DNA from 3 places in the Streptomyces sp. NPDC047000 genome. Region 2 is predicted to be linked to each of the others. Evidence: predicted binding sites of a transcription regulator. Region 2 holds the regulator's gene; each other region holds the start of a gene.

Region 1 (4,088 bases), on a different contig from region 2:
GCGGATCTTGTTGACGACGAGGGTGGACAGCGCCTCGCCCTCCACGTCCTCGGCGATGATCAGCAGCGGCTTCGAGGAGTTGGTCTGGATGACCTTCTCCAGCAGCGGCAGCAGGTCCGCGATCGAGCCGATCTTGCCCTGGTGGATCAGGATGTACGGCTCGTCGAGGACGGCCTCCATGCGCTCCTGGTCCGTGACGAAGTACGGGGACAGGTAGCCCTTGTCGAAGGCCATGCCCTCGGTGAAGTCCAGCTCCAGACCGAAGGTGTTGGACTCCTCGACGGTGATGACACCGTCCTTGCCGACCTTGTCCATCGCCTCGGCGATCAGCTCGCCGACCTGCTGGTCCTGCGCCGACAGCGCGGCCACGGCGGCGATGTCCGACTTCTCGTCGATCGGGCGCGCGGAGGCCAGCAGCTCGTCCGACACGGCCTTGACCGCGGCGTCGATGCCCTTCTTCAGGGAGGCCGGGGAGGCACCGGCGGCGACGTTGCGCAGCCCCTCGCGCACCAGCGCCTGGGCGAGCACGGTGGCGGTGGTGGTGCCGTCACCCGCGATGTCGTTGGTCTTGGTCGCCACCTCCTTCACCAGCTGGGCGCCGAGGTTCTCGTACGGGTCGTCGAGCTCGACCTCGCGGGCGATGGTGACGCCGTCGTTGGTGATGGTGGGCGCGCCGAACTTCTTGTCGATGACGACGTTGCGGCCCTTGGGGCCGATCGTCACCTTGACCGTGTCGGCCAGCTTGTTGACGCCGCGCTCGAGGGCGCGACGGGCGTCCTCGTCGAACTTCAGGATCTTCGCCATGACAGCGGGAGCCCTCTCGGAGATCTAGGGAGTGAAAACGGCGCTGCGCCCCGGCGCCCGTGTACAGGTGGTCCCGGGGGCCTGGGCGCAGCGTCTGATGTCTGGCATCAGTGGCGGCAGAACCCGGCCGGCGAAACCGCCGGTGTGGTGCTGCCTGTCACGAAGTGACTTACTTCTCGATGATCGCGAGCACGTCGCGAGCCGAGAGGACGAGGTACTCCTCGCCGTTGTACTTCACCTCGGTGCCGCCGTACTTGCTGTACAGAACGACGTCGCCGACCTTGACGTCGAGCGGCAGACGCTCGCCGTTCTCGAACCGGCCCGGGCCCACGGCGAGGACGGCGCCCTCCTGGGGCTTCTCCTTCGCGGTGTCCGGGATGACCAGGCCAGAAGCCGTGGTCTGCTCGGCGTCCAGCGGCTGGACCACGATGCGGTCCTCGAGCGGCTTGATGGCAACCTTGGAGCTGGTGGTCGTCACGATCCGACCTCCCCCTTCGGAGATCACGGGGTTAACTGTCTGAGGTGGCGACCAGGTGGATCCGTCGTCGCGGGTGCCGGACCTGCCCGTCGCGTTGTTGGCACTCTCATCTGCCGAGTGCCAGAGCCGAGACTATGACCGCGATTAGCACTCGGTCAAGCGGAGTGCCAGTTGTCTGCGACGCGTCGGCCGGATCGGGAGCCTCGCCGGCGGTTCTTCCTCGGCACCCCTGGCTGCGGTGGGCCTTGCCGGAGGGGGCTGCGTCCCAGCCCCCTCCGGCTCTGAACGGGCCTTGTCCTCGAGCGCCGGACGGGCTGGACGGCGCGGGCCCCGTCTCAAGGGGTGACCTGACGGCCACATCGCACCGCGCCCTACAGGTAGTCCTCCAGGCGGGCCGCCGTCAGGCCGTTCTGCTGCATCGTCCGCAGGAGGCGCGTCGTTCTCGTGCTCAGGCTCGGGCCGGTCGGCCGCTCCGGGCCGAGCCGGACGATGTCTCCGGGACAAAGGCGCCGGTCCCCGTGGGCGTAGGTCAGGGTGCCGGTCGCCATGGAGGCCCGCCACAGGATCAGGGCGCCGACCCCGCAGTCGGCCGCGGCGTGCAGGGTCGTCGTGTCGTACGTGCCGCGGGGCGGGCGGAGGAAGCGGGCGTGGATGTCGAAACGGGCGCGGAGTCCGTCCTGCTGGCCGCAGATCCGGGCGCGCTGGACGGCGTACGGCAGGCCGCGCAGGGATCCGCGGCCGGACGTCCGGTTCTGTACGGCGGCTCCCGCCGCGCGCAGCCTCGCGAACTCGGTGCGGGCCGGTGCGGTGGCCGCGGAAGGCGCGGTGGCGGAGGCCGTCACGAACAGGGTGACCGGCAGGCGCAGGTCGCGGACCAGGCCGGCGAAGCGGGAATCCCGGCGGGTGCCGGAGGGGGCGTAGTCGTAGGTCAGGAACACCACGCGGTCGCGGGTGCGGATGCGGTCCAGCACGGGCGGCAGGCCGGGGCCCACCGTACGGGCGGGGGGTGCCGCCGACGGCTTCGGGGGCCGGCGCAGCGGGGCGGGCAGGCCCCAGCGGCGGTACGGCGGCAGGGTCTCCTCGGACGCGGTCACGGTGCGGGCGGCGGGCTCCACCCGCTGCGCCGCCTTCATGCCCAGGCGCTCGATGGGGTCCACGGACTGGGCGCAGCCGGTGAGCAGGGGGGCGGGGAGGAGCAGGGCGGGGAGGAGAACGGCCGCCGTCAGGGGTCGGCGGGCGGTCACAGGTAGTCCTCCAGGCGGGCCACCGCGTAGCCCTCCGCCGTGACCTTGGCCAGGAAGCGGCGGACCATGTCGGCCATCGTGCCCTTCCATTCGGCGGGGCCCCGGAAGTGGGTCAGCACGATGTCGCCGGGGTGGAGGTGCTGGTCGCCCTCGCGGTACTCCCAGTGGTCGACGAACACCTCCTCGTCCCAGATGGGCGCGTACCGGATGCCGCACGCCTTCGCGGCCCGCAGGGTGTCCTGGTTGTAGTTGCCGAACGGCGGGCGCAGGACGGTGGGGCGTCTGCCGAACTGTTTCTCCATCACGTCCTGCATGCCGCAGATCTCGTGCTTCTGCTCCTCGTAGGACAGGCCCGGCAGGTAGGGGTGATGGAGGGTGTGGTTGTCGAGGGTGACGCCGAGGGAGCGCATGGTCCGGAAATACGCGTAATCGTCCTTGATCAGGAAGTCGCTGAGGAAGGCCGAGTACGGGATCCTCAGGTCCCGCATCATCCGCAGGAACGCCGGGTCCTTCTCGTTGCCGTCGTCGATGGTGAGGAAGACGACCTTGTCGTGGGTGGGGACGGTGGTGAAGACCGGGGGGAGGTTCAGTTCCTCCTGCTCGTCGACCTCGAAGCCCTTGCGGGCCGTGATCCGCGGCTTGTGCGACGGGGGCGGCGGGGCCGCCAGGGGGACCTGGGACAGGCCCCAGCGCCGCGCCACGGCGGCACGGGCGGCGTACGCGGCGCGCAGGCGCGTGGCGTACGTGTCCAGGGCGCGCGCGGCGGCGGGGGCGCGCGCGGCCTGCTGGCCCGGGGCGGGATGCGCGGAGGCACCGGGGCCGGTCTGTGTGCAGCCGGAGGCGACGGCGGCGGCCGCCAGGGCGGTGACACCGGCCAGAGCGGCACGGAGACCCACCCGCCCCTTCGCCGTATTTTTGTCATTTTGTACTACCACTCGCATGACGCGGGATCCTCGCAGGCGGCGCCCTCCGCCTCCGGCCGACACCGCCGTCCGCGCCCGCACCGTCCACCGACCGGCCCACATCCGCCCGCCGCCTGGCCGACAATGACCCGGTGAACGACCTCGCCCCGCCGGACGCCCTCCGCGCCCTCGACACCCTCCACGCCCTCCTCACCCCCGGAGGACGTGCCCTCCTCGACGAGGTGCGCGGCACCGCCCCCGCCGACGAGCTGGCCGTGGCCACCCGGCTGCGCCGGGCGCACGCGCCGGAGCTCGTGTCGGCGGCGCTCGGCCAGGCCCGGCTGCGGCAGCGGGCGGCGGCGAAGTTCCCGGCGGCGGACGCGGAACGGATGTTCTTCACGCCCAACGGGGTCGAGCAGTCCACCCGGACGAGCGTGGCGGCGTACCGGGCGGGACGGCTGCGGGACCTGGGCGTGACCTCCGTCGCCGATCTGTGCTGCGGCATCGGCGGCGACGCGATCGCGCTGGCCCGCGCCGGGATCCGGGTGCTCGCCGTGGACCGGGACCCGCTGACGGCGGCCGTGGCCCGTGCCAACGCCGCCGAACTCGGGCTCGCGGACCTGATCGAGGTGCGGGAGGCCGACGTCACGGAGGTGGACA
Region 2 (4,088 bases):
GCCCGCCTGCGGTTCGCCGGACTCCTCGACGAGGTCGCCGCAGAACACCACCTCCGGATCGCCGGGCGACCGGCCGGGCACCAGGACGGCGAGATCGTGGGCGGTGTGACCGGGGCCCACGTTCGCCAGCAGCACCTGACGGCCGCCGCCCAGGTCCAGGGTCCACTCGCCGGAGACATGGTGGCGGGGCACGGTCAGCACGTCGGCCGCCTCGTCCGCCCCGGCGGGGTCCAGCCCGTTGCGCACGGCGTCCGCGCGCAGTTCCTCCCGCGCCCGCCGGGGCGTGAGCGCCGCGTCGATGCCGACCGCCCCGAACACCTCCGCCCCGGCGAACGCCGCCGCCCCGAAGACATGGTCGAAGTGGGGGTGGGTGAGAGCGAGATGGGTCACACGGCACCCCGCGAGCGCCTCCGCCCCCGTCCGCAGCCGCGCGCCCTCCCCGAGGTCCGCCCCCGCGTCGATCACCAGGGCCGCGTCACGGCCGACGACGAGGCCCGCGGTGCAGTCCCACCGGGGCAGACGGCACCGCCCCACCCCGGACGCCAGCCGCTGCCACCCGAGCTCTTCCCAAGTCACGGTCATGCGGGGACGCTAACTGTGACAGTGCTCTCGTGGGGCGTCCGGCGGCCCGTGCCTTGCCGGGGTGGTACCCCACCGCCGTACACTGGCCGGGGAGCGCTGGCACTCGCGCGCGCAGAGTGCCAGGCCGGATACCGGGGTACCACCCGGGCACCGTTGTGACGAGAGGCCGGAGGAGGGCGCGATGCTGAGTGAACGCAGGCTCCAGGTACTGCGCGCCATCGTCCAGGACTACGTCGGCACCGAGGAACCGGTCGGTTCCAAGGCGCTCACCGAGCGGCACAACCTCGGTGTCTCCCCGGCCACCGTCCGCAACGACATGGCCGCTCTCGAGGACGAGGGGTACATCGCCCAGCCGCACACCAGTGCCGGGCGCATCCCCACCGACAAGGGCTACCGGCTGTTCGTCGACAAACTCGCCGGCGTCAAGCCGATGACGCCCCCGGAGCGGCGCGCGATCCAGAACTTCCTCGACGGCGCCGTCGACCTCGACGACGTGGTGGCCCGCACGGTACGGCTGCTCGCGCAGCTGACCCGGCAGGTCGCCGTCGTGCAGTACCCGTCCCTGGTCCGCTCCACCGTGCGGCACGTCGAACTGCTGGCGCTCGCGCCCGCGCGCGTGATGCTGGTGCTGATCACGGACACCGGCCGGGTCGAGCAGCGGATGGTCGACTGCCCGGCGCCGTTCGGCGAGACCTCGCTGGCGGATCTGCGCGCCCGGCTCAACAGCCGGGTCGCCGGACGGCGCTTCACCGACGTGCCGCTGCTCGTCGAGGACCTGCCGGACGCGTTCGACGCCGAGGATCGCGGTACCGTTTCGACGGTGCTCTCCACTCTCCTGGAGACACTCGTCGAGGAGAACGAGGAGCGGCTCATGATCGGCGGCACCGCCAATCTGATGACCCGCTTCGGACATGACTTCCCCCTCACCATCCGGCCCGTCCTGGAGGCCCTGGAGGAACAGGTCGTCCTCCTCAAACTCCTGGGCGAGACGGGGGATTCGGGCATGACCGTACGCATCGGTCATGAGAACGCCTACGAGGGACTCAACTCCACGTCCGTGGTCTCGGTCGGCTACGGTTCGGGCGGCGAGGCAGTCGCCAAGCTCGGCGTGGTCGGACCGACCCGCATGGATTACCCGGGAACGATGGGAGCGGTACGCGCAGTGGCACGGTACGTCGGACAGATCCTGGCGGAGTCGTAAGTGGCCACGGACTACTACGCCGTACTCGGCGTACGCCGCGACGCGTCTCAGGACGAGATCAAGAAGGCCTTCAGGCGGCTCGCACGCGAGCTGCACCCGGACGTCAATCCGGACCCGAAGACCCAGGAGCGGTTCAAGGAGATCAACGCCGCCTACGAGGTGCTCTCCGACCCACAGAAGAAGCAGGTCTACGACCTCGGCGGCGACCCGCTCTCGCAGTCGGGCGGCGCCGGCGCGGCCGGCGGCTTCGGCGCGGGCGGCTTCGGCAACTTCTCCGACATCATGGACGCGTTCTTCGGCACGGCGTCGCAGCGCGGCCCGCGCTCGCGCACCCGGCGCGGCCAGGACGCGATGATCCGGCTCGAGGTCGAGCTGGACGAGGCCGCCTTCGGCACCACCAAGGACATCCAGGTCGACACGGCCGTCGTCTGCGGGACCTGCAACGGCGAGGGCGCCGCGCCCGGCACCGCCGCGCAGACCTGCGACATGTGCCGCGGCCGCGGCGAGGTGTCCCAGGTGACCCGGTCCTTCCTCGGCCAGGTCATGACCTCCCGCCCCTGCCCCCAGTGCCAGGGCTTCGGCACCGTCGTCCCGACGCCGTGCCCGGAGTGCGCGGGCGACGGCAGGGTCCGCTCCCGGCGCACCCTGACCGTCAAGATCCCGGCCGGTGTCGACAACGGCACCCGCATCCAGCTGGCCGGTGAGGGCGAGGTCGGTCCCGGCGGCGGCCCCGCGGGCGACCTGTACGTGGAGATCCACGAACTCCCGCACCCCACCTTCCAGCGGCGCGGCGACGACCTGCACTGCACGGTGACCATCCCGATGACCGCCGCGTCCCTCGGCACCAAGGTCCCGCTGGAGACCCTGGACGGCCTCGAAGAGGTGGACATCCGTCCGGGCACCCAGTCCGGCCAGTCCATCCCGCTGCACGGCCGGGGCATCACGCATCTGCGCGGCGGCGGCCGGGGCGACCTGATCGTGCACGTCGAGGTCCAGACCCCGACCAAGCTCGACCCCGAGCAGGAACACCTCCTGAGGGAACTGGCCAAGCTGCGCGGCGAGGAACGCCCGATAGGACAGTTCCAGCCGGGGCAGCAGGGACTGTTCTCCCGGCTGAAGGACGCCTTCAACGGCCGGTGACGGTCACGGTCGACGGCCGGTGGCGGTCACGGTCGACGGCCGGTCACGGTCGACCGAGCCGAGGGGCCTGGTGCGGCGCCGTTCGGGTGCCCGCCGGAGCCCTTTGCCGGTGGCCTATGACAACGTACGGGCCGATTCGGACTTGTTCGGTGGACGTGACAACATGCCGTCATGCCCACCGCGCTGACCGATCTCTGCCCGCTTCCGATCGTGCAGGCCCCCATGGCGGGCGGCGTCTCCGTGCCGCAGCTCGCGGCGGCGGTGTCCGAGGCGGGCGGGCTCGGGTTCCTGGCGGCCGGGTACAAGACGGCCGACGGCATGTACCAGGACATCAAGCAGATACGGGGGCTCACCGCGCAGCCCTTCGGCGTCAACGTCTTCCTGCCGCACCGGGCCTACGGGGAGTCCGGCGCCGTGGAGATCTACGCCAACCAGCTGGCCGGTGAGGCCGCCTGGTACGACACGGAACTGGGCGACCCCGACAGCGGCCGCGACGACGGCTACGACGCCAAACTCGCCGTGCTGCTCGACAACCCGGTGCCGGTCGTGTCGTTCCACTTCGGCGTGCCGCACCCGGACGTCCTGGAGTCGCTGCGCCGTGCCCGGACCTTCACGCTGGTCACCGCCACCACCCCCGAGGAGGCCCGCGCGGTGGAGCAGGCCGGGGCCGACGCGGTGATCGCGCAGGGCATGGAGGCCGGCGGCCACCAGGGCACCCACCGGGACAACCCGGAGACCGACTGCGCGGGCATCGCGCTGCTGCCGCTCGTCGCACAGATCCGCGAGATCGTGGACATCCCGGTCGTCGCCGCCGGAGGCATCATGCGCGGCAGCCAGATAGCCGCCGTCCTCGCGGCGGGCGCGAGCGCGGCCCAGCTGGGCACCGCGTTCCTCGCCACCCCCGAGTCCGGCGCGCACGCCCTGCACAAGCAGGCGCTGACCAACCCCCTCTACACCCGTACCGAGCTGACCCGCGCGTTCTCCGGACGCCCGGCGCGCGGCCTGGTCAACCGCTTCGTCCGCGAGCACGGCCGCTACGCCCCCGCCGCCTACCCGGACGTCCACCATCTGACCGCCCCGCTGCGCAAGGCCGCCGCCAAGGCCGGTGACCCGCAGGGCATGGCGCTGTGGGCGGGCCAGGGCCACCGCATGGCGCGCGAGATGC
Region 3 (4,088 bases), on a different contig from region 2:
CGTGGAACGCGTCGACACCGGCCGCGGCGAGCGGGGTGAGCACGGCCTCCAGCTCCTCGGGGGACTCGGCGAGCCGGGCGTCGTAGTTGTCCGACTTCCACTGCGAGAAGCGGAAGATCACCGGGAAGGACGGCGAGACGGCCGCGCGCACGGCGGCGACGATCTCCGCCGCGAACTTCGTACGGGCCACCGGGTCGCCGCCGTAGGCGTCGGTGCGCCGGTTGGTGCCCGACCACAGGAACTGGTCGACGAGATAGCCGTGGGCGCCGTGCAGCTCGACGCCGTCGAAGCCGATGCGCTCGGCCTCGGCGGCAGCGGCGGCGAAGGCCGCGACGACGTCGTCGATGTCGCCCTGGGTCATCGCCCTGCCGGTGCCGTCGGTGCCGTCGGTGCCGTCGGTGCCGTCGAGGCGGAGGCCGGAGGGGCCGACGGCGGGCGCGTCGGCGAAGGGCGGGCGGCCCGGTTTGCGGACCATGCCGATGTGCCACAGCTGCGGCACGATGGTGCCGCCCGCCGCGTGCACGGCCTCGGCGACCTTCGCCCAGCCCGCCAGCTGCTCCTCGCCGTGGAACCGCGGGACGCGGCTGCTCTCCCCCGCCGAGTCATGGCCGACGTAGGTGCCCTCGGTGACGATCAGTCCGACTCCGGCGGCGGCCCGGCGGGCGTAGTACGACACCACGTCCTCACCGGGGACGCCGCCCGGGGAGAACTGACGGGTCATCGGGGCCATCACGATCCGATTGGGGACGGTGAGGCCGTTGATCCCGATCGGCCGGGACAGGATCCGGGCGGCGCGGGACTCGGAGGTCGTGGTGACGGTCACAGGAGGGGGCTCCTCGGGAGTAGGCGGTCGACCGAACGGTATGTGCATACGCATCAAGTGCCAACTCCACACGACTGCGGCCGCATTCCTCCCACCGGCGACGTCACGCTGTGATCCGGGACACCCGGGGACCGGGCGGGGCAAGCCTCCCGGGGAACGCCCGAGGGCGGCACCCCCCATGTGGCAGGGGGTGCCGCCCTCGTCGTCAGCGGGACGGTCCGATCCGTGAGCCGGATCAGAAGTCCATGTCACCGCCCGGCATACCGCCCGGAGCGGCCGCGGCGGCCTTCTCCGGCTTGTCGGCGATGACGGCCTCGGTGGTGAGGAACAGCGCGGCGATGGAGGCCGCGTTCTGCAGCGCGGAGCGCGTCACCTTCGCCGGGTCGATGATGCCCTCGGCGACCAGGTCGACGTACTCGCCGGTCGCGGCGTTGAGGCCGTGGCCCGGGGTCAGGTTGCGGACCTTCTCCACCACGACGCCGCCCTCGAGGCCGGCGTTGACGGCGATCTGCTTCAGCGGGGCCTCGAGCGCGAGCTTCACGGCCTGGGCGCCGGTCGCCTCGTCACCCTCGAGGTCGAGCTTCTCGAAGACCGAGGAGGCCTGGATGAGCGCCACGCCGCCACCGGCGACGATGCCCTCCTCGACCGCGGCCTTCGCGTTGCGGACGGCGTCCTCGATGCGGTGCTTGCGCTCCTTGAGCTCCACCTCGGTGGCGGCACCGGCCTTGATGACCGCGACACCGCCGGCGAGCTTCGCCAGGCGCTCCTGGAGCTTCTCCCGGTCGTAGTCCGAGTCGCTGTTCTCGATCTCGGCGCGGATCTGGTTGACGCGGCCCTGCACCTGATCGGAGGAGCCGGCACCGTCGACGATGGTGGTCTCGTCCTTGGTGATGACGACCTTGCGGGCCTTGCCGAGCAGGTCGAGGGTCGTGTTCTCGAGCTTGAGACCGACCTCCTCGGAGATGACCTCGCCGCCGGTGAGGATGGCGATGTCGTTCAGCATCGCCTTGCGGCGGTCGCCGAAGCCGGGGGCCTTGACCGCGACGGACTTGAAGGTGCCGCGGATCTTGTTGACGACCAGGGTCGACAGGGCCTCGCCCTCGACGTCCTCGGCGATGATCAGCAGCGGCTTGCCCGACTGCATGACCTTCTCCAGCAGCGGGAGCAGGTCCTTGACCGAGGAGATCTTGGAGTTGGCGATCAGGATGTACGGGTCGTCGAGGACGGCCTCCATACGCTCCATGTCGGTGGCGAAGTACGCCGAGATGTAGCCCTTGTCGAAGCGCATGCCCTCGGTGAGCTCGAGCTCGAGCCCGAAGGTCTGCGACTCCTCGACGGTGATGACGCCTTCCTTGCCGACCTTGTCCATGGCCTCGGCGATCAGCTCGCCGATCTGGGTGTCGGCGGCGGAGATGGAGGCCGTGGAGGCGATCTGCTCCTTGGTCTCGACGTCCTTGGCCTGCTCCAGCAGGGCGGCGGAGACGGCCTCGACGGCCTTCTCGATACCGCGCTTGAGGGCCATCGGGTTGGCGCCGGCGGCTACGTTGCGCAGGCCCTCCTTGACCAGGGCCTGGGCGAGCACGGTCGCCGTGGTCGTACCGTCACCGGCGACGTCGTCCGTCTTCTTGGCGACTTCCTTGACCAGCTCGGCGCCGATCTTCTCGTACGGGTCCTCGAGCTCGATCTCCTTGGCGATGGACACACCGTCGTTGGTGATCGTGGGGGCGCCCCACTTCTTCTCGAGGACGACGTTGCGGCCCTTGGGGCCGAGCGTCACCTTGACGGCGTCCGCGAGCTGGTTCATGCCGCGCTCGAGGCCGCGCCGCGCCTCCTCGTCGAACGCGATGATCTTGGCCATGTGAAGTGGTCCCTCCAGGACTGGGGGTGATTCCTTCGGACCGCGCCCGCGCCCGCGACGGACGGCTCGCCGGCCTGTGGTTCCTTGCCCCACGCGGCCTGCGGGCCTCACCGACCCGGTCCTTCGTTGTCACTCTCACCTTCAGAGTGCTAACGCCAATGATTAGCACTCGGCCCTGCCGAGTGCAAGCGCCTTGGGGGAGGGTCGGTCGCGGCTCAGCCACCGGCGAACGCCCGGCGGGCCGCCCCGGGACGGTCCTCGGACCATCCTCAGACCATCTCCGGTCCGCCCTCGAACCGCCCCGGACCACCCCCGGACAACCCTCGGGCCACCCCCGGACAGCCCTCGACCCGCGCCCCGGACCGCACCGGCCCGTGCCCCCGGCGGCACGAAGGGCCCGCACCCAGGAGGGTGCGGGCCCTTCGCAGAAAAACAGGCGGAAGACGTTCAGGCGGTGAGGCGGACCATATCGGCCTGCGGGCCTTTCTGGCCCTGCGAGATCTCGAACTCGACGCGCTGACCCTCTTCCAGGGTGCGGTAGCCGTCCATCTGGATCGCGCTGTAGTGGACGAAGACGTCCGCACCACCGTCGACCGCGATGAAGCCGTACCCCTTCTCCGCGTTGAACCACTTGACGGTGCCCTGAGCCATGCCTAACTCCCCTATTACTGGCCCTTGCACAGATCCACACCTCGCGGATCCGGGTCAGACCTCACCCCCCATGGATTGGGGGCGTGCGCCGGAACGCGTCGACCGCGGCCGAATGTATCTGCCCAACTGCCCTGTGCAACAGGTCAACTGGACGAGAAATCTGGGCATGACCGGTCGGGAATCTCCCGAGAATTCGCCCGAATTCAGGGCAAGTCGGGCCCCATAAATGGCGCATAAGGCTTAAAAGGCTCGCACACTTTGGCTGTTTCTTGCCGTTCGCCCAGCGGGCCGCGAGGGCCTCCGCTCCGAAGATCAGGAGCGCGTTCCCCAACTCTACCGCGTCTAACCCAACTGAATTGCCTCCTCCGTTTCTCTCACGGAGGAGGCAATCGGGTGAACGGTGCGTGAGCGGCGTTACCGTAGGTAACGCGTACGGCTCGGCGCGGGACGCTCCGGGGGCTCAGCCGCCCGCGACGGCGGGGATGATCGACACGCCCGCCCCGTCCGGCGTCACGGTCTCCAGGCCCTGCTCGAAACGGACGTCGTCGTCGTTGACGTACACGTTCACGAACCGGCGCAGCTTGCCCTGGTCGTCCAGGACGCGGGCGGCGATGCCGGTGTGGTTCTTCTCCAGGTCGGTGATGACCTCGGCGAGGGTCGCGCCCTCGGCCGGCACCTCGGCCCGGCCACCGGTGTAGGTGCGCAGGATGGTGGGGATGCGGACGGTGACGCTCATGCGAGGTTCGCCTCTCGGAA

What was found. The regulator HrcA, encoded in region 2, represses chaperone genes, less so after heat shock. The targets are predictions, from matches to a motif close to TTNGCACTCNGNNNNNCNGAGTGCNAA.
Region 1: groES (co-chaperone GroES) is a predicted target of HrcA. The motif match lies at 1,427-1,453, and genes of this name have one in related genera.
Region 3: groL (chaperonin GroEL) is a predicted target of HrcA. The motif match lies at 2,844-2,870, and genes of this name have one in related genera.

What each region holds. Positions count from the first base shown of each region.
Region 1 is NZ_JBEYWE010000002.1:133,392-137,479, reverse strand. Features, by position in the region: gene groL (chaperonin GroEL) at 1-804, opposite strand, end outside; gene groES (co-chaperone GroES) at 974-1,282, opposite strand; gene ABZ862_RS04020 (polysaccharide deacetylase family protein) at 1,654-2,526, opposite strand; gene ABZ862_RS04015 (polysaccharide deacetylase family protein) at 2,523-3,467, opposite strand; gene ABZ862_RS04010 (methyltransferase domain-containing protein) at 3,581-4,088, shown strand, end outside.
Region 2 is NZ_JBEYWE010000038.1:12,726-16,813, forward strand. Features, by position in the region: gene ABZ862_RS35090 (MBL fold metallo-hydrolase) at 1-582, opposite strand, end outside; gene hrcA (heat-inducible transcriptional repressor HrcA) at 764-1,783, shown strand; gene dnaJ (molecular chaperone DnaJ) at 1,784-2,923, shown strand; gene ABZ862_RS35105 (nitronate monooxygenase) at 3,095-4,088, shown strand, end outside.
Region 3 is NZ_JBEYWE010000011.1:209,862-213,949, forward strand. Features, by position in the region: gene ABZ862_RS19805 (NADH:flavin oxidoreductase) at 1-823, opposite strand, end outside; gene groL (chaperonin GroEL) at 1,059-2,681, opposite strand; gene ABZ862_RS19815 (cold-shock protein) at 3,129-3,332, opposite strand; gene ABZ862_RS19820 (MoaD/ThiS family protein) at 3,793-4,068, opposite strand; gene thrC (threonine synthase) at 4,065-4,088, opposite strand, start outside.